DNA from 4 places in the Bradyrhizobium sp. 155 genome. Region 3 is predicted to be linked to each of the others. Evidence: predicted binding sites of a transcription regulator. Region 3 holds the regulator's gene; each other region holds the start of a gene.

Region 1 (6,045 bases), 3.2 Mb from region 3:
CTCTTGATCGCGTTGGTGGAGACGCGCAGGCGCACGTTGCGGCCCAGCGCTTCGCTGATGAAGGTCACGTTGACCAGGTTCGGCAGGAAGCGGCGCTTGGTCTTGATGTTGGAGTGGCTGACCGTGTGGCCGACCTGGGGGCCCTTGGCCGTCAATTCGCAGCGGCGAGACATGGCAAAATCCTCAATCTTTCCCAACGATGTGCGGCCGCCATTCGGGGCGCCACGGGCAAATTCTCTGTCCTTGCAGGGAGCGGGCGGACGTATAGGGGGGAAGCGGCGGGACGTCAAGGTTTTGGGGCGGGTTTCGTGCTCCAAGGTAGCTGTCATCGCCCGGCTCGCCGCCTTCGCTGAAGCTTCGGCGGGCCGAGCACCCGTGTGGGCCTCGGCGTAGCCTTGGCGGAGCCGGGACCGGGCGATCCAGTACTCCGCGCCGGTGCGGCTGACCAGAGGGGCCGCGGCGTACTGGATGCCCCGGTCAAGCCGGGGCATGACGGCGGTGGAGGTGGCGGGGTGAGGTGCGCTTTCAGTCCCACCCCCGATCACCAAAACGGCAATGATTATCGCGCCTTACCATCACATAAAGGGCGTATTCGCGCCCGAAAAGTCCGGTGGAGTTCCGGACGCCGACAGGCCCGGACGCATTGCTTGGCGCGGTATTTGGCTTAAGTAACAACCGTTCGCGCCCCGATTGGATTGTTTCGTGCTCACAACGCCTCATCTTGCGCCGAGCCTGCGCCCAAAAGAGCTGCGCTCAGCGGAGCGGCGCGCGAGGAATCCGCGCGTAAGCCATCCTCGCTCTGCCGGCCGCTGGGTCATGGCGGCCCTTGGCGGGCTGGTGTTGGCGTGGGCGGCGGAGCCCGCGGCGGCGCAGGGCAAGCTCGAGGCGCAATATGAGGCGACGCTGGCGGGCATTCCCGTCGGCAAGGGCGCCTGGAACATCGACATCCAGGACGATGTGTTCGCGGCCGCGGCCTCCGGCGGCACCTCGGGGCTGCTGAAATCCTTCGCGGGCGGGTCCGGCACCGGCGCCTCGCAGGGCCGCGTGGTCAACGGCGCGCTGGTCGCGACCGGCTATCAGGCCTCCACCACCACCTCGAAGAAGACCGAAGAGATCCGCATCACGCTCGACAAGGGCAATGTGAAGGATTTTGCCATCCTGCCGGAGCCGCCGGTCGATCCCGACCGCATCGTCGTCACCGACGCGCATCGCCGCGGCGTCTGGGACCCGATGACGGCCTCGCTGGTGCGCGTATCCGGCACCGGCGACGTGCTGTCGGCGGACGCCTGCCACGGCAGCGCCGCCGTGTTCGACGGCCGCATGCGCTACGAGCTCAAGCTCGATTTCAAGCGCATGGAGAACGTGAAGGCGGAGAAGGGCTATCACGGCCAGGTCGTGGTCTGCTCGCTCTATTTCGTGCCCATCGCCGGCTACATCCCCGACCGTCCGGTGATCAAATATCTCGCCGCCCAGCGCAACATCGAGGTCGCGTTCGCACCGATCGCCGGCACGCGCATCCTGGTCCCGTTCTGGCTGAAAGTGCCGACCCCGCTCGGGCCGGCCATGCTGGAAGCAACCAGCTTCATCACCAGCGCCCAGCCGCCCAAGGTCGCGAAGACGCAGTAGGGCTGGGTGCCGTAGCCCCGCTGCCGTAGCCCGGATGGAGCGCAGCGTAATCCGGGGTTCTTTGCTTCGGCCCCCGCATTGCGCTCCGCTCCATGCGGGCTACGGACCTCCCTTTTGGTGAAAATAAACATCAATGATTTCAAGAACATGCCTACTGTGCATGGGGTTGTTTTCGCGCATTTTGTTTGGAGGGGGTCGAGAACCGGGAATCCATTTGACTCCTCCCCGATTCTGATTCGACTCCGCGCCGTCCCCAGCTTTAACGAATCCGCCATCGAAACGTCGCTTGTGCGGCGGAGCAAAACTCCATCTAGTGCGAACCCACAAGCCTCCCGCGACATCTTGCGTGAACGGAACAGGACTCAAGGGGGAGTCAGCGATTCGGCCGCGATTCGTTCTCAACTCGTTCCGAAGCTTAAAGCCAACGGGAAAAGCGTCGCAAAGTGAGACAGTTGCGCTGGGTTCAGGGAGAGGCGCCGCATTCTCCGCCGTCATGCCCCGGCTTGACCGGGGCATCCAGTACGCCGCGCCCTCTCGGTTTGATCTGCGCCGCCTCTGGAATACTGGATCGCCCGGTCGAGCCGGGCGAGGACAGCAGTGTGTGAGGCGAGCCCTTCGCGCCACCGCCCCAAAACAGCACTGACATTCGCCCCAATCGCCATTACCTAATCCCCCAGATGCCTTTTTCCTCCTCCCCCTTCGCTTCCGAGCGGCTTCCCGGCGCCGGCGTCACTGCGGTGCTTGGTCCCACCAACACCGGCAAGACCCATCTCGCCATCGAGCGGATGCTCGCGCATCCCTCCGGCATGATCGGGCTGCCGCTGCGCCTGCTCGCGCGCGAGGTCTACAACAAGATCGCAGCAAGGGTCGGCCCCGACGCCGTCGCGCTCGTGACCGGCGAGGAGAAGATCAAGCCGAAAGCGCCGCGCTATTGGGTCTCGACCGTCGAGGCGATGCCGCGGGATCTCGACGTCTCGTTCCTTGCCGTCGACGAGGTGCAGATCGCATCCGATCTGGAACGCGGCCACGTCTTCACCGATCGCATCCTCAATCGCCGCGGCCGCGACGAGACGCTGCTGCTCGGCGCTGCGACCATGCGCCCGATCATCGAGCGGCTGCTGCCGGGCGTCTCCATGATCACGCGGCCGCGCCTGTCGCAGCTGGAATTCGCGGGTGATCGCAAGATCACGCGGCAGCCGCGCCGCACCGCCATCGTCGCCTTCTCGGCCGACGAGGTCTACGCCATCGCCGAGCTGATCCGCCGCCAGCATGGCGGCGCCGCCGTGGTGCTGGGTTCGCTGTCGCCGCGCACCCGCAACGCGCAGGTCGCGATGTTCCAGAACGGCGAGGTCGATTACCTCGTCGCCACCGACGCCGTCGGCATGGGCCTCAATCTCGACGTCGACCACGTCGCCTTTGCCTCCGACCGCAAGTACGACGGCTACCAGTTCCGCCGCCTGACGCCGTCCGAATTCGCTCAGATCGCCGGCCGCGCCGGCCGCGCCACCCGCAACGGCACCTTCGGCACCACCGGCCGCTGCGGCCCGTTCGAGCCCGAGCTCGTCAATGCGCTGCAGAACCACACCTTCGATCCCGTGAAGGTTTTGCAATGGCGCAATTCGAAGCTGGATTTTGCTTCCCTCGGCGCGCTCCAGGTCTCGCTGAACCTGGCCCCCGGCCACGAGGCGCTGACGCGCGCGCCGATTGCCGAGGACATGCGCGTGCTCGACCACGCCGCCCGCGACGCCGAGGTGCGCGATGTCGCGCATGGCAAGGACGCCGTGGAACGGCTGTGGGAGGCCTGCCAGGTCCCGGATTATCGAAAGCTGTCGCCGGCCGCCCATGCCGAGCTGGTGACGACGCTGTACGGCTTCCTGATGCGGAAGGGATGCATCCCCGACGCCTGGTTCAGGACCCAGATCGACCAGGCCGACCGCGTTGACGGCGATATCGACACGCTGTCGGCCCGGATCGCGCAGATTCGCACCTGGACCTTCGTCGCCAATCGCCCCGACTGGCTGAAAGACCCCGAACGCTGGCAGGGGATCGCCCGCGAGGTCGAAAATAAATTATCGGATGCGCTCCATGAACGCTTGACTGAGCGTTTCGTTGATCGCCGGACCAGTGTATTGATGCGCCGCCTGCGGGAGAACACGAGCTTGAATACGGAAATCGGCAAGACCGGCGAAGTCATCGTCGAAGGCCATGTCATCGGCCGCCTCGATGGCTTCACCTTTGCACCGGATGCGGCGGAAGCCGGCTCCGATGCGAAAGCGTTGCAGGCTGCAGCGCAGGCCGTGCTCGCCGGCGAGATCAACGCGCGCGCCGAAAAACTGGGCAACGCACCGGACGAGCAGTTCGTGCTGACCTCGGAAGGCATCATCCGCTGGACCGGCGACGCCGTGGCGCGGCTGTCTGCCGCAGAGGAAGCGCTGCATCCGCGCATCCGCATCATCTCCGACGAACGCCTCACGGGCGCCCCCCGCGACAAGGTGCAGGCGCGGCTTGAGCTCTGGCTCAAGACGCATATCGAAAAGCTGCTCGGGCCGCTGTTCGAGCTCAGCAAGGCCGAGGACGTCACCGGCATCGCCCGCGGCATCGCCTATCAGCTCGTCGAGGCGCTCGGCGTGCTGGAGCGCCCGAAGATCGCCAACGAGCTGAAGGATCTCGACCAGCCCTCGCGCGCGACCTTGCGCAAATACGGCGTCCGCTTCGGCGCCTATCACCTCTATTTCCCCGGCCTGCTCAAGCCGGCCGGGCGTGCGCTGGCCGCGCTGCTCTGGGCGCTGAAGCAGGACAATGTCGATCCCTCCGCGCTGTCGGGCGCGCAGCATCTGGCGAGCTCGGGCCGCACCTCGTTCCCGGTCGACAAGCAGCTGCCGCGCGATGCCTATCGCGTGCTCGGCTACAAGCAGGCCGGCGAGCGCGCCGTGCGCGTCGATATCCTCGAGCGCCTGGCCGATCTGATCCGTCCGGCGCTGGCCTGGCGCGAGAACGCGTCTGGCGAAAAGCCCGCCGGGGCATTCGACGGCCGCAGCTTTGTGGTGACGCAGGCGATGACCTCGCTCACCGGCTCCGCCGGCGAAGACTTTGCCTCCGTGCTGCGTGCGCTCGGCTATCGCATGGACAAGCGCCCGCCGCTGCCGGCGAAGCCCGCCGCGGCTGTTGTCGAGACGCCTATTGCTGAGGCGCCTGTTGCTGAAGCCTCCAGCGAAGAGACGCCCGCAACCGAAACGCCGGTCGAGGACGCCGCAACCCCTGCGGATGCCGCGATCGAAGCCGCTGCCGAGCCTGTGACCGTCGAAGACGCGCCCGGGATGGAGCAGCACGACGAGCCCGCGCATGACGAGCCGGCGCTCGAAGCTTCCGTCACGCCGGAAGACGCTCCCGGCATCGCGCCACCTGCGGAAGAGCCTGTTGCCCCCGCTGAAGCTGTCGAAACCGCACCTGCCGAAACCGCGCCTGCAGAGACCGCTGCAACTGAAGCCGCTGCGTCGGCCGATGCGGCAGCGCCGGTGGAAGCCGCGGCCGCGCCCGCCGAGCCCGAGCTCATCGAGGTCTGGCGTCCCGCGGGCCGTCACGATGATCGCAAGCCGCGCCACGAGCGCCATCGCAACCAGCGTCATCACCAGCCGCGTCCACAGGCGGGCGCTGAAGCCGGCGCTGCGCCTGCCGAAGGCGAAGCCCAGCCTGCCGCCGACGGCGAGAAGCGCGGTGAGCGCCATCGCCATGGCGGCGGTCATCGTCGAGATGGTGGCAGGGACTTCCGCAAGCCGCGAGAAGGTAGCGCCGAAGCTGCGCCGCGTCCCGAGGGCCGCGACGACAAGAACCGCCGCTTCGAGGGCAAAAATGGCGGCAACAAGGACCGCGACAACAAGGACCGCAACAAGGGCAAGTTCGGCGGCGATCGCGACAAGGGCCGCGATAACCGTGGCCGCGACCGCGACAAGGGCCGCGACCGCCAGGGCGGACCGTCGCTGCGTCCCTACGCATCGAGCGCCACCCCGCGCGAGCGCGATCGTCCGGTCGATCCGAACTCGCCGTTCGCGAAGCTCGCTGCGCTGAAGGAGCAGCTGTCCGGGCGTAAGGAGTGAGCCCACGACCGAGCGGCAGCGCATCGACAAATGGCTGTGGCACGCGCGGGTGGTGAAGGCGCGCACCTCCGCGGCCGCGCTTGTCGAGTCCGGCCATGTTCGCGTCAACGGTGCACGCGAGAAATCGCCGGGGCATGCGATCAAGATCGGCGACGTGCTCACCATCGCGCTCGATCGCACCGTGCGCGTCTTGAAAGTCATCGCCTTCAACGAGCGCCGCGGCGACGCCGCCTCGGCCCGTGTGCTCTACGAAGAGCTCGGTGAAGGCCCGCCAAGTTCTCAGCGCAATTAATTGCGCTTTGAATTCATTTCTTGGTCGATCAAG
Region 2 (6,045 bases), 1.6 Mb from region 3:
GTGATGTCGTCGCCGCGCTTGCCCCTGGTGAGAAGCTGGCACAGCCGGCCATAGGCGGCGCGGTCGCGCGGATAGACCAGGATATCCGGCGTGCCGTCGACGAAGACGATGCGGATGCCAATCAAAAGCTTCGGCTTGTGCAGCACCTCGTCATTGTCGAGCTCCTTGTAGGCACGCACCACACCGGCCAGCGTGTTGTGATCGGCAATGCCGATCGCGGGAATGCCGAGGATGCTGGCCTGATGTACATAGTCGCGCGGATCCGAGCCGCCGCGCAGGAAGGAGAAATTCGTGGTGATGCCGATCTCGGCATAAGCAGGTATGTTCATGCGAAGAGACCGTGCACATACCAACCGGGAGGAACGGGCTTGCCGTCGCCGTCGAAGCACTCCCCCTCGTAAAGACCGTCGCGAAAGATCCAGAAGCGCAAGCCTTCGGCATCTTCGATACGGAAATAATCCCGCGTCAGTTGCTTGCCGTCCTGCCGCCACCATTCCATGGCGATGCGCTCGGGGCCCTCCACCCGCACCACCGCATGCTGCGCGCGGCGCCAGGTGAATTGATGCGGCGGCCCGTCGGGCACGGTCGCGAACGGCACATTGATCGGCTCAGGCTTGTCGAACAACCGCAACGGACGCAGCGGCGGCTCAGTCTCGGTGCGCGCGGGCCATTCGGCCTGCATGGCCACGGCGAGATGATGCTGGGCAGGCGCCGCCAGCACCGCACATTCAGGGATATGGGTATCCTCAGGCAGGTGCACGACGACGCGCTTTCCGCCGATGCGCGCGGCGATGCGGTCGATCAGCGCGGCAAGCTCGTCATTGTCGTGGACATGGGCGTCGAGATCGCGCTGCTCCTGCACCACGATCTCGGTGCGGCTTGCCGACAGCCGCACCATGTCGAAGCCGAAGCCGGGATCGAGGGGATCGGCGAGTGCATCGAGACGCTCGCGGAACAGCCGGTCGACGACCGCGCTCCGCGTCACGGGACGTCCGGTTTCGACCATGATGGCGCGCACCGCGCCGTCGGTACGGAAGAATGTGGCTTCTAACCGTCGCGCGCCCTTGCCCTGCTTCTCCATCGACGCGATCAACGTATCCGCCAGGCGCGACAGCGTCATCGCGATCATGGTGTCGGTCGCGATCGGCTCGGCAAAGCGTTTCTCCACGATGTAATCAGGCGGCGGCTTTCGTGGATTGATCGGCGCATCGCCCTGCCCCAGCGCATGCGCGAGCAGCGTGGAGAACCGCGCACCGAACCGCGCCGTGATTTCGCTCGGCGTGCGCGAGGCGACATCGCCGATGGTCTTCAGGCCGGCGCGTCGCAGACCGGTGGTAATGGCCTCACCCGCGCCAAGTGCGGACACCGGAAACCGACTGATTGCCGCCGCCTCCTCGCCATCGGCAACGATGGTCCCTGAAGATTGCCGCGTCAGCGTGCGCGCGCAGACCGAGGTGCCGGCGATCGCCGCGCTGACGGCAAAGCCCTGGCGGTCGAGGGCGCGGACAAGGGTTTGCAACAGCGCAGCCTCGCCGCCGAACAGATGCGCGCAGCCGGTGATGTCGAGGAACAGCCCGTGCGGCGGATCGAGTGCCACCAGCGGCGTGAAACGATCGCACCAGTCGGCGATGTCGCCGATCGTCTTGGCATCGGCCACGGCATCGGCGTCGAACACCTTTAAATCAGGACACATCGCCCGGGCATTGGCCAAAGGCTGGCCGATATGCAGACCGAGGCGCTCGGCCGCCTCGTCCAGCGCATGGATCACCAGCGCGTTGCTGTCCTTGGCAACGACGATGCTGGGCGCATTATTTTCATGCAGTCCGACGTTGCCGAAGAACCGCTGGATCCGATCGATGGGCAGGCGCGGCAGCCACAGGCTGAGGATACGCCGACGATTCAGAGAACTGGCACTCATCACATTTCCATTCCATGATCCACCGGCCGCACGGGCCATGACGATTGCGCAGGAGCTCGGCATCGAAGCGCGGCGCCCCCCAGGCACTCCACATCGCGCCCGGCGGCGAATGCGCCGCGCGCAGCATCCATCTGGTCTCGGCGGTTGAGGGTAAAGGTTGCGCGGCCATCCGCAGCAGCAAGCCGGTGACACCAGAAGACTGCGCAGCCAGCGTCAGCTTGCGGCTCGCAACCAGATCGAACTGCCTCGTCTCGCCCCAGAGCTCGAGCACGATCGCACCCAGCGCGTCGCAGGCGAGCGCATCGGCCGCCGTGCGCAACGCACTCTCCACGTCGGCGGCGCGCACCATCACCATGCGGCGCGGATCGAGACCGATCTCGGTGAGCCCGCTCATCGACAGCGCACCGGTTTCAATTTCTGAAAAATCCTGCCGCACCCACAGCAGCGGTTTGCGTGCCGTCACGCGCCCCGCAAGTCCGGTGACAAAGCCCGTCGCGGCCGCGCCCTGACGTCCTTCGCAAAATACCTCGTGGATTGCCGCGCGTGCGAGCCCGCCCTTCAGCGCGCTGTCGGCCTCGCGATGGCCGAGCGCGACACGGTCGCGATGATGCACGACCTCCGCCGTCTCGATGCGCTCGATCTGGCCGCGCAAGGCTGCAAGCGCGCTTGTTCGTGCGCCGCTCATATACGCCGCTCCTTAAGGGTGATTGCCGATGGCTCTCAAAAAGAGAACCAGCGGCTAGCTCATTTGTTCATGATATGTTCTAATATAAAGCTAACGACGCCCCGGGAGTCAATCGAATTGGCGGGCCTTGGGATTCATGAGCTGAATCAAAGGGATTCCAATATGGACGTGCAACGCAAGCTGGAAATCCTGGCGGACGCCGCCAAGTACGACGCGTCCTGCGCCTCCAGCGGCACCGAGAGGCGGGATTCCAGCGACGGCAAGGGCATGGGATCGACCGCGCCCGGCATGGGCATTTGCCATTCTTACGCGCCGGACGGCCGCTGCATCTCGCTGCTCAAGGTGCTGCTGACCAACGCCTGCAACTACGACTGCCTCTATTGCGTCAACCGGGCCTCCTCCAACGTGCCGCGTGCCCGCTTCACCATCGACGAAGTCGTCAAGCTGACGCTCGACTTCTACCGGCGCAATTACATCGAAGGACTGTTTCTCTCCTCCGGCATCATCCGCAACCCCGACTACACCATGGAGCAGGTGGTGAGCGTCGCGCGCAAACTGCGCGAGGAGCATCACTTCCGCGGTTACATCCCTCTCAAGACGATCCCCGAGGCCGACGATGCATTGATCTCCGAGGCCGGCAAATATGCCGACCGTCTCTCCATCAACATCGAGATGCCGCAGGAGACGAGCCTGCAGCAATTCGCGCCCGAGAAAGACGTGCGCGCGATCCGCCGCACCATGGGCCGGCTGCGGCTGAAGCTGGACGAGGCCGAGGAAAGCCACAGCGCGAACACAAAAGCCAAGCCGCAGCGCTTCGCACCGGCCGGCCAAAGCACGCAGATGATCGTCGGCGCCGACGCGGCCTCCGACCACACCATCCTCCACACCAGCGCCAATCTCTACGGTTCATACAGGCTGAGGCGCGTCTATTATTCCGCGTTCAGCCCGATCCCCGATGCCAGCCGCGCGCTGCCTCTGCGCGCGCCGCCCTTGCTGCGCGAGCACCGTCTCTATCAGGCCGATTGGCTGATGCGGTTCTACGGCTTCGACGTCGGCGAGATCGTCGACGATAGCGCGATGCTGCCGCTCGACATCGATCCAAAACTCGCCTGGGCGCTGCGTCACCGCGACCGCTTCCCGCTCGACGTCAACCGCGCCAGCCGCGAGGAGTTGTTGCGCGTGCCGGGCTTCGGCACCAAGGCGGTCGAGCGCATCATCGCGGCGCGCCGCACGACCACGATCCGCGTCGCCGACCTCGCGCGGCTGCATGTGCCCCGCAACAAGGCGCTGCCGTTCATCGTCCTCAGCGATCACAAGCCCCCGCCGCATCGCCTCGACGAGGCACTGTTGATCGAACGGTTCAAGCCGGCAACGCAACTGGGATTTGGATTCTGATGCAGTACATCACCCTCGAGAACGAAACCGATTTCGACGGCTGGCGTAAAGCCGCACGTAGCCTCGTGCTTCACCAAACGAAACCGGCCGATGTCACCTGGGCCGTGCAGGGCGGCGAAGCGGAGCTGTTCGCGACGCCCTCGCCGTCTGCGCTGCCGGCGGCTGGCGACGGTACCTTCAACGTGCCGGCAAAATTCGTCGAGCTCGCCAAGGCCGCGATCCTGCATCGCGATCCCGAGCGTTTCGCGATCCTCTATCGCCTGCTGTTTCGGCTGAAGGACAATCACGACCTCATCGAGGTCGCGACCGATCACGATGTCGCGCAAGTCGCGGCCATGGCAAAGGCGGTCTACCGCGACGAGCACAAGATGCATGCCTTCGTGCGCTTCCGTGAGATCGGCAGGGAACGCGAAGCACACTACGTCGCCTGGTTCGAGCCGGAGCATCACATCGTCGAGCTCGCCGCGCCGTTCTTCGCCAAGCGCTTTGCCGACATGCCCTGGTCGATCCTGACGCCGGATTTGTGCGCGCATTGGGATGGCCACGCGCTCTCGTTCACATCAGGCGTCAGCAAGAGCGAGGCACCGAGCGAAGACCGGCTGGAGGAAACCTGGCGGCGCTACTACGCCAGCATCTTCAATCCGGCCCGCCTGAGGGTGAAGGCAATGCAGACCGAGATGCCGAAGAAATATTGGAGGAACCTGCCCGAGGCTTCGATCATTAAGCCCCTGATTGAGGACGCCGAGCGCATGACCGGCGCCATGATCGCCAATGCCCCAACCGATCCGCACAAGCCTCAAAAGCGGCCGGAGGCTCCGATGAAGCGCAAGACCGCTGCCGACGATCTCGAAGCGCTCCGCGAGGAGGCCGCCCACTGCCGCGCCTGCCATCTCTACAAGGACGCCACCCAGACCGTGTTCGGCGAGGGTCCGAAGTCCGCCAATGTCATGCTGGTCGGCGAACAGCCTGGCGACAAGGAAGACCTCGCCGGCCATCCCTTCGTCGGTCCAGCCGGCCAGATGCTCGACAAGGCGCTGCAGGAGGCCGGCGTCGACCGCAAGAAGGTCTATGTCACCAACGCGGTGAAACACTTCAAATTCGTGCCGCGCGGCAAAATCCGCCTGCATCAAAAGCCGAATACACCGGAGATAAAGGCCTGCCGACAGTGGTATGAACGAGAAGTCTCCGTCATCCAGCCCGATCTCATCGTCGCGATGGGCGCGACCGCCGCGCAGAGCGTGTTCGGCAAGATCACCCCGATCGGAAAGAACCGCGGCCGGCTCATAGACCTGCCCGACGGTCACAAGGCGCTGGTGACCGTGCACCCGTCCTATCTGCTGCGGCTGCCCGATCCGGAAGCCAAGGCGCTGGAATATCAGCGCTTTGTTGAAGACCTGAAGATCGTCGCCGGTTTGCAGAAGAAAGCCGCGCGCGCCGCCTGAATACAGGCGGGAAAACCCCTTTCAGGCGCCGTCTGTCATCCAGCCTTCAAATCAATCGCGGACAATAGCCCTTACAGAAAGTTAAGGGGCGTCCAGACATGACCGATGTTGCATTCGACCGCGCGGTAGCAGATCCCGCGCCGATCCAGCCGGCCTCGCGGCCAAATCTCGACAAGGGCTTCAATCCGCTGACGATGATCCTGTTCTTCGGCATCCTCGCCGCGGGTCTGCTCTATGTGGCCTACAGCATCTATTCGGATGTCGATGCGACCGGCACGCGGGTCACGAGCTACCTGCCCTACATCCTCCTTATCGTTGCCCTCCTGATCGCGCTCGGTTTCGAATTCGTCAACGGCTTCCACGACACCGCCAACGCGGTAGCGACCGTGATCTACACCCATTCGCTGCCGGCCGAAATCGCGGTGATGTGGTCGGGCTTCTTCAACTTCCTCGGCGTGCTGCTCTCGTCCGGCGCGGTGGCCTTCGGCATCGTCTCGCTGCTACCGGTCGAGCTGATCCTGCAGGTCGGCTCGAGCGCCGGTTTCGCGATGGTGTTCGCGCTGCTGATCGCCGCGATCCTTTGGAACCTCGGCACCTGGTATTTC
Region 3 (6,045 bases):
TGGGACTATATCGTCGGCGCGGCCGAGACCGAGACCACGATGCGTCGCAACCGCATGGCGCTGGACGAGATCGCTTTCCGCCCGCGCGTGCTGCGCGATGTTCGCAAGGTTACAGGTTCGGTCGAACAGTTCGGCCGCAAGATGCGCCTGCCCGTGGTCCTCGCCCCGGTCGGCGCGCTCGAGATCTTCGATCCGGATGGTGCGGCGAGCGTGGCACGCGCCTGCGGCACTTTCGGTGCGGCGCACATGCTCAGTTCGGTGTCCGAGCCCGGCCTAGAAAAGACCGCCGAAGCTGCGTCCGACGCGCTGCGGCTCTACCAGCTCTATGTGCGCGGCGATGACGCCTTCGTCGCCGACGTCGTCAGCCGGGCCGAGAAGAACGCCTACGCCGCCTTCTGCCTGACCGTCGACACCGCCCACTACAGCCGCCGCGAACGTGACATCGCCAAGCGCTACGTTCGCGAGAGCCGCTTGCGCGCCACCGGGGGCGATTACCAGAAGGGTCTGGAGTGGCGGACGGTGAAGATGATCAAGGACAAGTTCAAGATCCCGCTGATCCTCAAGGGCATCGCGACGCCAGAGGACGCGCTGATCGCGATCGATCACGGCGTCGAATGGATCTACGTCTCCAACCATGGCGGCCGTCAGCTCGATCACGGTCGCGGCGCCATGCACGTGCTGCCCGAGATCGTCGACGCCGTGAACGGCCGCGCCAAGATCATGGTCGATGGCGGTGTCTGTCGCGGCACCGACATCGTCAAGGCGATCGCGGCGGGCGCCGACCTCGTCGGCATCGGCCGGCTGCAATGCTGGGCGCTGGCGGCGGCCGGCGAAGCCGGCGTGGCGCGCATGCTGGAACTGCTCGAGGACGAAGTGCTGCGCTGCCTCGGCCTCTTGGGTGCGACCTCGTTCGCCGAGGTCAACAAATCCTGCCTGCACCAGGCGACCGCAACCAACGCGCCGAGTGTGTTCAGCGCGTTTCCGCTGTTCGACCACGAGCCGTATCGATACTGAGTGAAAGGACGCAGGTGACATCGCTCTCTCCCGGCAGCGCGGATGCGCTCCTGTTCGATCTCGGCCGCGTCGTGCTCGATATCGATTTCTCCAAGGCGATCGCCTGCTGGGCGGGACATGCCGGCTGCAAGCCCGAAGCCATCGTCGCGCGCTATGTGCGGGACAGCGAAGCCTATCGGTTGCACGAGATGGGGAAGATCAGCGATGAGGACTATTTCGCCTCATTGCGAGCCTCGCTCGGAATCGGCATTTCGGACGCGCAATTCCTGGAAGGCTGGAACGCGATTTTCGCCGGCGAAATGCCTGACATCGCCGAGCTGCTGCCGCGCGCAGCGAAACAGATGCCGCTCTATGCTTTCTCCAACACCAACCGGCCGCACGTGGACCATTTCTCGAGGGAATATGCCGACCTCCTCGGCCATTTCCGCGAGCTGTATTTGTCGTCCAGCATCGGCCTGCGCAAACCGGATGCGGAGGCCTTCGACCACGTCGTTGCGGCGATCGGCGTGCCCGCCGGGCGCATCGTGTTCTTCGACGATCTTGCCGAAAACATCGAGGGAGCGCGCGCGCGCGGCTTGATGACGGTGCATGTGACCTCGCCGCGTGACGTCGGGAACGCATTGAAGGCATTGGGCATTTGACGACGTCCGTTGTCGCGAAACCCACGACGGCACGGCCCGACGGACCAATTTTGAAAAATTGAGGAACCGGATCACTTTGTGCATTTTTATACAGAGTTCCGGGAACGGAATACCGCCTTCCGGACTCTTAGAGTCCGTTGGGACTTCTACGGACGGATGCATCATCGTGCTGGGCAAAACCTACCTCACCAAGCAGGCCTCTCTTCTTCTTGAATTCGCGAGGACAACTTCAGATTCGGACCTTTCCGCCAAGCTTGTGAGCAAGGCCGCCGACCTGAAATCCCAAGCCGACCCGCTGCCCGACAAGGATCAGGGATCCAAGGCGCCCGACGTAACTCCCGGGCAGGCAGGGAGCTGATCGATTCAGGCCATGGCGCGTTCTCGCCTTGCCATGATTTTCGTCGCTTCCATGACCACTCTCCTGCCGATCTGTGACCTCCTTCGGATCATGCCGCGACGCGCTTGATCCTGCCTTCCGGAACAATGTGAAGGGGCGGGATGACTGTGCCTGCTCAGCCGCTTTTGCCTCTGCGCCTGCGCTCGGCTAGAAGACGTGCGGAACATTCGCCCGAACGTGCCGAGCAGGAGTTTTCGCCGTGGCCTTGATGCCGGTTTCTGACGCGCTTGCCGCGGTGCTGGCGGGTGCAGAGCCGCTGCCGGAAGAAATGATTTCCCTCGACGAGGCCTACCATCGCGTGCTCGCGCGTGACGTCGTGGCGCGGCGCACGCAGCCGCCGCAAGCGATGTCGGCGATGGACGGCTACGCGGTGCGCGCGGCCGATGCCGCGACGATCGATTCGGAGCTCACCGTCATCGGCGAAGTCGCAGCGGGCCGACCGTTCGAGGGGACGGTCGGAGCCGGCGAGGCCGTGCGGATCTTCACCGGCGGCGTCGTTCCCTTTGGCGCGGACGCCGTCGTGATCCAGGAGGACACGGTCGCCGCCGGCAAGCGCATCACGATCAAGGAAGCCGCGATCGCCGGCCGGCACATCCGCCCCGCCGGCGTCGATTTCCGCGAGGGCGACGTGCTCCTGCGCAAGGGAAGCCGTCTGACCGAGCGAGACCTCGCGCTCGCCGCCGGGATGAATCATCCGCACCTTGCCGTTGTCAGGCGTCCGAAGGTCGCGATTCTCGCCACCGGCGACGAGCTGGTGATGCCGGGCACCACGCCCGGCCACGGCCAGATCGTCTATTCCAACGGCTACGCCCTGCACGCGCTCGCCCGCAGCGAGGGCGCCGAGACCATCGACCTCGGTATTGCCGCCGACACGCTCGAGGCCACCACCGCCGGCATCCGCCGCGCCCGCGAGAGCGGCGCCGACGTCCTGATCACGACCGGCGGCGCATCGGTCGGCGACCACGATCTGGTCCAGCAGGCACTGCGGGACGAAGGCATCGCGATGGCGTTCTGGAAGATCGCGATGCGGCCAGGCAAGCCGATGATGCACGGGCGACTCGGCGCAATGGGTGTGATCGGCCTGCCGGGCAATCCCGTATCGTCCTACGTGTGCGCTTTCCTGTTCATGGTGCCGCTGATTCGCGCCCTGTCGGGCCGTTCAGTGATTCACCATCGCCGTGAACGCGCCGTGCTCGGCCGCGACGTCGGCGCCAACGACCAGCGCGAGGACTATCTGCGCGCGCATCTTGAGGAGCGTGACGATGGCACACGCGTCGTTGTTCCCGTCAATCATCAGGACTCTTCGCTGCTTGCGAATCTCGCTGCAGCACAGGTACTTCTCGTCCGCGCACCATTCGCGCCGAAGGCCGAAGCCGGCACGGCTTGCGAAGTGTTGCGGCTCCCCGTCTGAGCGCCCCCGCAACGCGCGTTCCGCGCACTTTGCTCTGTTCACGGTAAATTAAGCAGTTGCGGAACATGTATCGAACATATAGTGTCTGTTCATGATTTGTTTCGAGCATGCAGCGGCTTATGGCCGAATTCAGCGTCTCGGAATCGGACGACATCAACCGGGGGACTTTGGTCGAGATGTTAACGCGCAAACAATACGAGCTTCTGCGGTTCATCAGTGAACGTCTGAAGGAAAGCGGCGTGCCGCCCTCCTTCGACGAGATGAAGGATGCGCTCGATCTGCGCTCGAAGTCGGGCATCCATCGCCTGATCACGGCGCTCGAGGAGCGTGGCTTCATCCGACGCCTGCCCAACCGCGCCCGTGCGATTGAAGTCATCAAGCTGCCGGAGCTCCAGGCAGCCGCTGGCAGCCGCCGCGGCTTCACGCCGAGCGTCATCGAGGGCAATCTCGGCAAGGTGCGTGCGAGCGCGAGCCTGCCCGCTGACGAGGGCGAACGTCCCGTCGCGGTGCCGGTGATGGGCCGCATCGCGGCCGGCACGCCGATCGAGGCGTTGCAGACCCGCAGCCATACTATCAGCGTACCGCCTGACATGCTCGGCTCGGGCGAGCATTACGCGCTGGAAGTGCGCGGCGACTCGATGGTCGAAGCCGGCATTCTCGACGGCGACATGGCCCTGATCCAGCGCAACGAGAGCGCCGATACCGGCGACATCGTGGTGGCGCTGATCGACGACGAGGAAGCGACGCTGAAGCGCTTCCGCCGTCGCGGCGCCTCGATCGCGCTCGAGCCCGCCAACGCGGCCTATGAGGTCCGCATCCTGCCGCCCAACCGGGTGAAGATTCAGGGCAAGCTGATCGGGCTTTACCGGAAGTACTGATACCGGGAGTCTTTCTATCGGCAGTACTTCATATCGGAAGCACTTCATGCCGGAGGTGCTTGGCGCCTCGCGCGCTTCCGATCGACATCGCCGGTCAGAGATTGGAGCGGATCATCGTCCGCTCCGGCTGGATAGCCTTTCTGGTTCTGCACAGACTATCCGGCCCCTCCTCCAACGCTGGCTCCTCGCCACGCCGACGAAGCAGCACCGCTTCAAGCAGCACCGCTTCGCGGCTCGGTTGTTCGAGGAAACAGCGACCAGCGGTCAAGTTCGGCCGTTGCAGCCAAGTTGGCAATGTTCGCGTACGCGCCTCCCGAATGCATCGCGGCGAGCTTTGTTCCTATTGAATTCGGGAAAGATAATGTGATCGCGGCTTGCGGAAGCCAGCCGCAGATTTGCCCACAACCAAGCAGAGCGTTCGTGCTTCCACTCTGATAGAGGCCTGCGCCTCGATAAGAGACGCGGGTTGCTATCCCAGCATGAGGAGCACCCGATGTGTGACTACAGCCTACATGCCGTCGCGTCGCGCCCCGCCGAAGTCGGCGAGACGATCGTCACGACAAGCTTCCGCGGCACCTCGACGCGCGGCTTCGCCTCTGCAGCCGATCCGTCTGTTGCCGTCTGCCTGCTGCCGGGGACGGAGCTCGCCTTCGCCGACGACGTCCGCTACGACAATCGCTGGATCTGGACGCGCACCATCAATTCCCGCGTGGGCAAGTTCGGCAAGATCGATCCGCACGTTCCCGACCGCCATCATGATGCGATCGAATTCCCCGACGGCAAATACGTGCTGGTGACGCAGCTCGTCGAAGGCCAGCGCGCGACGGTGCTGCAACTGCCGGTGACTCAGTCGGTCACCGAGCGCGAGCACAAGGCGCAGATCACCGCCGACAGGCAGCCGACCGTCACGCACCTGCCGATCGGCTGACAGAGCCGCCCTCCGGCTACGAAGTCGGAGGTCAGGATTAAATCGCCATCGCCGGCCGTGGCCGGCGAGATGGTGTGGTTTGCACCCCGCTAATCCGAACGGACGCACCGAACCACTGCGTTGCTCCGCACCATCAGATCAATCGTCGGCTTGCAGGTCGGTGTCCGCCGGCGTTGCGTCCTTGATGCGAGGCGCGGTCGACTTTGGCGCGAGGCTGCCGTCGAAATCACCCTCGCCGGCGCCGGCCGGCAACCAGGGGCGGCTCGTGCCTCTCGCCCTCACTGCCTGAACCACAAAACCGTCACCACGCTGCGTCAGCGCCAGCGCGCTCTGGCTGGCGAGCCGCTGCCGATCGACCACCATCGCCGCGCAATCAGGCGGTGCGGGACGAGTCGTCACCACCAGCGCGGCCCGACTGCAATCGTCCGCGAGAGCGTCGACGCGCAGTGCCAGCGCGACCAGCCTCCCGTCGGCCAGTGGCGTCACGCAGCCGGATTCGTCGCAGGACACGCCATCGGCAAGCGAGGCTCTGCCCGCATCGCGCGGATCGGCGTCGGCAGCGAGCCATTCCTTGAGCAGAAAGCTGTCCTTGTTCGTCCTGATCAGGTGCAGATATCCGTCCCTGCCCCGCACCGCGACGCTGGCGCCATCCCCGGCAATCAGGATGTCGGGCTGCCGCGCCGACAGTCCCCAGAGGATCGCTGCCAGCAGCACCAGGGCGCCGGACCAGCGCAGCGGCGTGCGCAACAAGCCGAGCACAATGATTCCCAGGCTCG
Region 4 (6,045 bases), 2.6 Mb from region 3:
CGCCGTGATGCGCGTGTTCGCGCAGCGCAGCGCCGCCTATGCCTCGAACTCGGAGATCTTCCTGTTCTGGATGGTCGGCACGTCCTCGATCCTGCTGATCGTCGCGGTGCTATTCCTGCGCAACCAGATCAAGCCGATCCTGCGACTTGCCGACGCCGCCGAAAGTTTTGGCAAGGGCCGCGAGGCGCCGAATTTCCGCCCGCGTGGCGCGCGCGAGGTGCGGCGCGCGTCGGTCGCCTTCCTCGAAATGAAGTCGCGCATCGAGCGAACGATGGAGCAACGCACCGCGATGCTAGCCGGCGTCAGCCATGATCTGCGCACGATCCTGACGCGGTTCAAGCTCGAGCTGGCGTTGATCGGCGACAGCCCCGAAATGGAGGGCATGCGCAAGGACGTCGACGAGATGTCGATGATGCTCGAGGACTACCTCGCGTTTGCCCGCGGCGATTCCGGCGAGCAGTCGCAGCCGACCGACATGGCCCAGGCGCTCGAGGAGCTGCGCAGCGACGCCGAGCGCCACGGCCACACGGCGACCGTTGCGTTCAACGGGCTGCCCGTGGTCACGGTGAAGCCGGCCTCATTCAAGCGCTGCCTCGCCAACCTCGTCACCAACGCCGCCCGCTACGGCAAGAGCATCGCCATCACCGGCCAGCGCGATCACCGTTATTTGACCGTGACGGTGGACGATGACGGGCCGGGCATTCCCGCCCATCTGCGCGAAGAGGTGTTCAAGCCGTTCCTGCGGCTCGACAACGCCCGCAACCAGGACGAAGGCGGCACAGGTCTTGGCCTCGCGATCGCCCGCGACATCGCCCGCTCGCACGGCGGCGACATCACGCTTGGCGACAGTCCGATGGGCGGATTAAGGGCGAGCGTGCGGATACCGGTGTAGCTGCCTCTTCCCTTCTCCCCCTGTGGGAGAAGGTGGCGCGAAGCGCCGGATGAGGGGTCTCTCTCCGCGAATTCAAAGCGAAAAGAGTCACACGCGGAGACAAACCCCTCACCCGTCTCGCCGCTGCGCGGCGGCCACCCTCTCCCACAAGGGGAGAGGGGAAGAGCCTTACTTCGGCAGCAGCGCCTTCAGCTTGTCCATGTCACGCACGTTCATCTTGAAGCCGCCGGGCATCACGATGTCGCCGGGCTTCTGGTCCGGCTTGCAGGCTCCCAGCCATTTCGCTTCGAGCTGCACGGTCGTGTCGCGGCCTGCCGCGCCGGCGGCGCCGCCTTGCGCGTGCGACGACGTCTTCACCGTATAGGCCGAATTGAAATCGCCGGTGATCTCAGCATGCGAAGTCGTGCTGATGCCGGCGACATTGCACTCGGAATCGCTGACATAGCCGGTCGCGGTCTTCTTGATGTCCTGCTTGGCGCAGATCTGCTTGGCCATCGGCGAGACGTTGTTGTTCATTTCCTTGTCGACGGTCTCGTCGGTGCAGTGCTGCATGGTCATCTCGGGCACCGGCGTGCCGGTCCGGACCATCTTCAATTCCCACAGCCCTGCCTTACGCACCGGCAGGTCGTCAGCGCGAGCGCTGCCTGCCGACAACACGAGGCAAAGGGCGGAGCCGAGCAAAGCGAGTTTGCGCGTCATGTGGGAAGTTCCCGGCTGAGAGGTAGCGGCGTGCGAAAGCGCCTCAGTAGAGCGTGCGGATCGGCTGGTCGGCGGCGCCATAGGGCACCCAGCGGCAGGAGAACGAGATGTAGCCGCCCTCATAGGCCTGCACCGCCAGGAATTTGGCGACTTTGCCATAGCGCGCGCAGTGATCGACCGCGACCTGCCGCGCATCGACCTGGGTTGCCATCGAATAGGCGATGATGCCGCCGGTGTCGTTGCCCTTGAACGGAGGCACCGGAAGCAGATCGGCATGCGCCGACTGGCTCGCCATCATACCCAAGGCAAGTAGGCCCGCGGCCGCAATGATTCGCATTCCCGTCACTCCGATTGGTTGGCGGCAGTTTACGGTGTCGGCGCGGCGGTGGAAAGAACGGATGGCCGGTCCAACGCAGCATTGCGGTCAACTCGTCGGCAAGTGTTGCCGCGCTGCACTTGACCTCCCCCGGCCTTCACGGCACCGTCCGACCCTTGCAGATCATGCTGTCTGGATCATCCATGCGCGCCTCGACCTTCCTGAAATCGCTCCGCTTTGCCGCCGTGCTCGGCCTCCTGTTCGGGGCGCTGTCGCTCGGCGAGGCCAGGGCCGCCAATCCGCTGGAGCTGAATTTCTGGCTGAGCGGGCCGCGCTATGACGGCAACGTCTCCGAGTGCGACAGGGCGCTGCCGACGATCGCGACCCAGTTCTGGGAGAAAGAAAGCGCGTTCTGGAATTCTTCGTTGAAGATCACCGGCTTCGCCGCAGTTCACGAGACCGCGTTCCGGCCTTGGGCATCCGACAACATCCCGCGCCGCTATTGCACCGGCGAGGCCATGCTCACGGACGGCAAGATGCGCAAGGTGCATTTCTCGATCGTGGAGGATGGCGGCTTCGCCGGCTACGGCCAAGGCGTCGAATGGTGCGTGGTCGGGCTCGACCGCAACTGGGCCTACAACCCGGCCTGCCGCGCCGCCAAACAGTAATTGAAACGTTCTGATCCGGACCGATCAGGCGGCCGAACGACGGTCACCCGCATTTTGTTCTTGAAATGTTCTTATCGCCTGCTAGGCTTGTCTGCACAGTCTAGTTGAGGGGCGTCGCCATGTTTCATTCCAGATTGCATTCGTTCTCCCGCCTGATGATCTCGCTGACGCTTGCGGCCGGGCTGGCTGCGCTGGGCGATGGCGCAAAGGCCCAGGACAAGCGGCAGAACACGCCCGGCGAATTCGATTTTTATGTGCTGTCACTGTCTTGGTCGCCCTCTTTCTGCGAGGAGGCGGCGGAGCGCGGCGGCCGCTCGCAGACCCAGTGCAGCGGACGGCCCTACGCTTTCGTGGTGCATGGTTTGTGGCCGCAATATGAGAGCGGATTTCCGGAATATTGCCAGCGGCCCTCGCCGCGGCTGAACCGCAGCATCGTCTCCTCCATGCTCGATCTGATGCCGGCGCCGGGGCTGATCTTCAATGAGTGGGACAAGCACGGCACCTGCTCGGGGCTCGCTGACCGCAGCTATTTCGAGACGATCCGCAAGGCGCGCGCCGCGATCAAGATTCCAGCCGAATATCTCGATCTATCGCAGGCCAAGACCGTGGCGCCGGCGGAGGTGGAGGAAGCCTTCATCAAGGCCAATCCGGGCCTCAGCAATGCCGCCGTCTCGATCACCTGCAACCGGACGCGGCTATCGGAAGTCCGCATCTGCCTCAGCAAGGACCTGCAATTCCGCGCCTGCGAGGAGATCGACCGCCGCGCCTGCCGCCGCGACCAGGTGACGATGCCGCCGATCCGGGGTGGCTAGCCCAGGCGTCGTGCCTCTTTGCTCGGGCCGTCACGTGGCGTAGTGCTCTTGCATGAATTACCGCCACGCCTTCCATGCCGGCAACTTCGCCGATGTCATCAAGCACATCGTGCTGACGCGCATCATCACCTATCTCCAGGACAAGCCGGGTGCGTTCCGCGTCATCGACACCCATGCCGGCGCTGGCCTCTACGATCTCGAAAGCGACGAAGCGCGCCGGGGCGGCGAGTGGCTGACGGGCATTGCGCGGCTGATGCAGGCGCGGTTGTCGAACGACGCCATGGCGCTGACCAAGCCCTATCTCGACATCGTCCGCGCCTTCAATCCGAAGGGCGAGCTCAAGGCCTATCCGGGCTCGCCGCTGATCGCACGCGGCCTGCTGAGGCCGCAGGACCGCCTCTTGCTCTGCGAGCTCGAGCCGAAGGCGCGCAAGGCGCTGATCGGCGTACTGCGCCGCGACGAACAGGCCCGCGTGGTCGACCTCGACGGCTGGATGGCGCTGCCGGCTTTCGTGCCGCCGAAGGAACGGCGTGGGCTCGTTCTGATCGACCCGCCCTTCGAGGCAAAGGACGAGTTCGAAAAGCTCGCAGAGGCCTTCTCGGCGGCTTTCGCGAAATGGCCGACCGGTATCTATGTAATCTGGTATCCCGCCAAGAGCCGACGCGCCACCGACACGCTGGTGCAATCAGTGGCGCGGCTCGCAGCCGCAGCAAAACCGCCGGGAAAATGCCTGCGCCTCGAATTCAGCGTGGCGCCGCAAGCCGACGGCGCAGCCCTCACCTCCAGCGGGCTCTTGATCGTCAATCCCCCTTACACGCTGCACGGCGAACTCAAGACGATCCTGCCGGAGCTGGAAATGCCGCTCGGCCAGGGTGGCGCTGCCAGATTCCGGTTAGAGGTGCCGAGACCGTAACACTCCGGCATTCTTGGGAAAAATATGCAGGAGCGGTAGTCAATCTGCAGAGAACCGTATTATGCTGTTGCAGTGACTGGCTTTACGTTCCGCTTCCGCGAATGGTTGCGGCGGAGTGAAGGCCTAAGAAAGATCCAGTCGGACCGAATGGTCTGCCGAAGGATGGCCAGCTCCCGGGCTTCGTAAGGCCCGGTCATGTCGTGACGCGCGTCTGCGTCACGACGGAGGAGCAATGAGGGGGAGTTTCCCGATGGCCATGACGGGAACGGTCAAGTTTTTCAACGGTGAGCGCGGCTACGGATTCATCAAACCGGACGACGGGGGCCGCGACGTCTTCGTACATATTACTGCTGTGGAGCGGGCCGGACTGAAGGACCTTGCCGAAGGACAGCGTATTACTTTCGAAGTCGAACCGGACAAGAAGGGCAAGGGGCCGAAGGCGGTCGATTTGGTCATCCTTCCCTAGCGAGCCAAGCGTCAAAAAAATCCCGGCCGCAAGCGGCCGGGAGGTTGGTCCGGTATTTTCTTCTTTAGCTATCAGAAGTGATAGTTCACGCCTGCGCGCACAACGCTGGCGCTATAGCCGTTTGACACGCCCGTAATCGCGAACTGACTCGTCGAGAGATCGATATAGAGATATTCGAGCTTGGCGCTCCAGTTCGGCGCGAACATAACTTCCGCGCCGGCACCGATGGTCCAGCCGGCGCTGGTGTGCGACTCGGTCCAGCCGAACGTCTGCGCGCGCAGCTCGCCGAAGGCGAGGCCCGCCGTGCCGTAGAACAGCACGTTGCTGAAGGCGTAGCCGGCGCGGCCGCGCAGGGTTCCGAACCACGGATTGGAGAACTTCCACGGCGCGAAGGTGTCGTCGGCACCGGCGGCCTGGATGTCGCCCTCGACGCCGAACACCCATGGGCCGTTCTGGAAATTGTAGCCGGCCTGAACGCCGCCGACGAAGCCCGACGGTTTTGCGGGATTGTTGTTCACCGAACCCCATTCATAGCCAAGATTGCCACCGAGATACGGACCGGCCCAGCTATAGGCGTTGAGCGGCTGATTGACCGTGTAGGGCGCTCGCTGCCCGTAATTGAGATCGGCGGCCTCTGCCGAAGCCGTCCAGCCGACTGCAGCCAATGCGGCTGCGCCCACAACGAGCCTCTTCATCACACACTCCAACGCAACTCCCGTCACCGCTGCGATGCCCGCGTCGCCGCGCGAGGCAAAACCGCATGGTTACGGAACCACCATTTTTCGCGTAAGATTTATCGAGAGTTTTAAGTTAAAGGCCTGTTAAGCCGGGTTACTGCGCTGTTAACAGGCTTAAGCAAGCGTTACCGGGAACTGCGCCGCCATCCTGTGCGTGCCGCTCGGCCGGAACTTCAAATCGACACCCGCAGCGCTTAAATTCGCACCATGGTTCACGATTCCCCCGACAATCCGGACGACGCACGCGTACGCAAACCCGTGCGCGGCAACGCACCCGACGTCCCTCCCCAGGAAACGGAAGCCGCGCCGCCGGACCTCGATCCCGCCACTGCGAATGGCGACGACGAGGACGATGCGCGGCTGCCGGACATCCTGGAAGAGAGCGGCACCGTCGGCGAAGAGCCGCTGGCGACCGGCCACGAGGCGATCGAACGCGCGGTGCGCCTCGCCCCCACCTCGCCCGGCGTCTACCGCATGCTCAATGCGAATGCCGACGTGCTCTATGTCGGCAAGGCCAAGAACGTCAAAAAGCGCCTGTCGAA

What was found. Region 3 encodes LexA, which represses DNA repair genes until DNA is damaged. Its sites were predicted from a motif close to TGTTCNNNNTGTGTTCNG; they were not measured.
Region 1: the regulator LexA is predicted to act here: its motif matches at 2,020-2,037, upstream of IVA93_RS01905 (helicase-related protein).
Region 2: the regulator LexA is predicted to act here: its motif matches at 2,668-2,685, upstream of IVA93_RS25510 (ImuA family protein).
Region 4: the regulator LexA is predicted to act here: its motif matches at 2,631-2,648, upstream of IVA93_RS05125 (ribonuclease T2 family protein).

Annotation. Positions count from the first base shown of each region.
Region 1 is NZ_CP064704.1:400,231-406,275, forward strand. It holds gene rpmB (50S ribosomal protein L28) at 1-173, opposite strand, end outside; gene IVA93_RS01900 (DUF3108 domain-containing protein) at 817-1,626, shown strand; gene IVA93_RS01905 (helicase-related protein) at 2,304-5,720, shown strand; gene IVA93_RS01910 (RNA-binding S4 domain-containing protein) at 5,743-6,012, shown strand.
Region 2 is NZ_CP064704.1:5,233,216-5,239,260, forward strand. It holds gene IVA93_RS25500 (error-prone DNA polymerase) at 1-329, opposite strand, end outside; gene IVA93_RS25505 (Y-family DNA polymerase) at 326-1,918, opposite strand; gene IVA93_RS25510 (ImuA family protein) at 1,815-2,603, opposite strand; gene IVA93_RS25515 (putative DNA modification/repair radical SAM protein) at 2,766-3,998, shown strand; gene IVA93_RS25520 (UdgX family uracil-DNA binding protein) at 3,998-5,440, shown strand; gene IVA93_RS25525 (inorganic phosphate transporter) at 5,539-6,045, shown strand, end outside.
Region 3 is NZ_CP064704.1:3,641,057-3,647,101, reverse strand. It holds gene IVA93_RS17765 (alpha-hydroxy acid oxidase) at 1-1,014, shown strand, start outside; gene IVA93_RS17760 (HAD family hydrolase) at 1,029-1,655, shown strand; gene IVA93_RS17755 (hypothetical protein) at 1,822-2,013, shown strand; gene IVA93_RS17750 (molybdopterin molybdotransferase MoeA) at 2,252-3,463, shown strand; gene lexA (transcriptional repressor LexA) at 3,640-4,341, shown strand; gene IVA93_RS17740 (hypothetical protein) at 4,835-5,269, shown strand; partial or broken gene IVA93_RS17735 (ComEC/Rec2 family competence protein) at 5,408-6,045, opposite strand, start outside.
Region 4 is NZ_CP064704.1:1,056,098-1,062,142, reverse strand. It holds gene IVA93_RS05145 (ATP-binding protein) at 1-892, shown strand, start outside; gene IVA93_RS05140 (DUF3617 domain-containing protein) at 1,061-1,591, opposite strand; gene IVA93_RS05135 (hypothetical protein) at 1,635-1,928, opposite strand; gene IVA93_RS05130 (hypothetical protein) at 2,111-2,575, shown strand; gene IVA93_RS05125 (ribonuclease T2 family protein) at 2,695-3,387, shown strand; gene IVA93_RS05120 (23S rRNA (adenine(2030)-N(6))-methyltransferase RlmJ) at 3,440-4,300, shown strand; gene IVA93_RS05115 (cold-shock protein) at 4,551-4,766, shown strand; gene IVA93_RS05110 (outer membrane protein) at 4,838-5,461, opposite strand; gene uvrC (excinuclease ABC subunit UvrC) at 5,711-6,045, shown strand, end outside.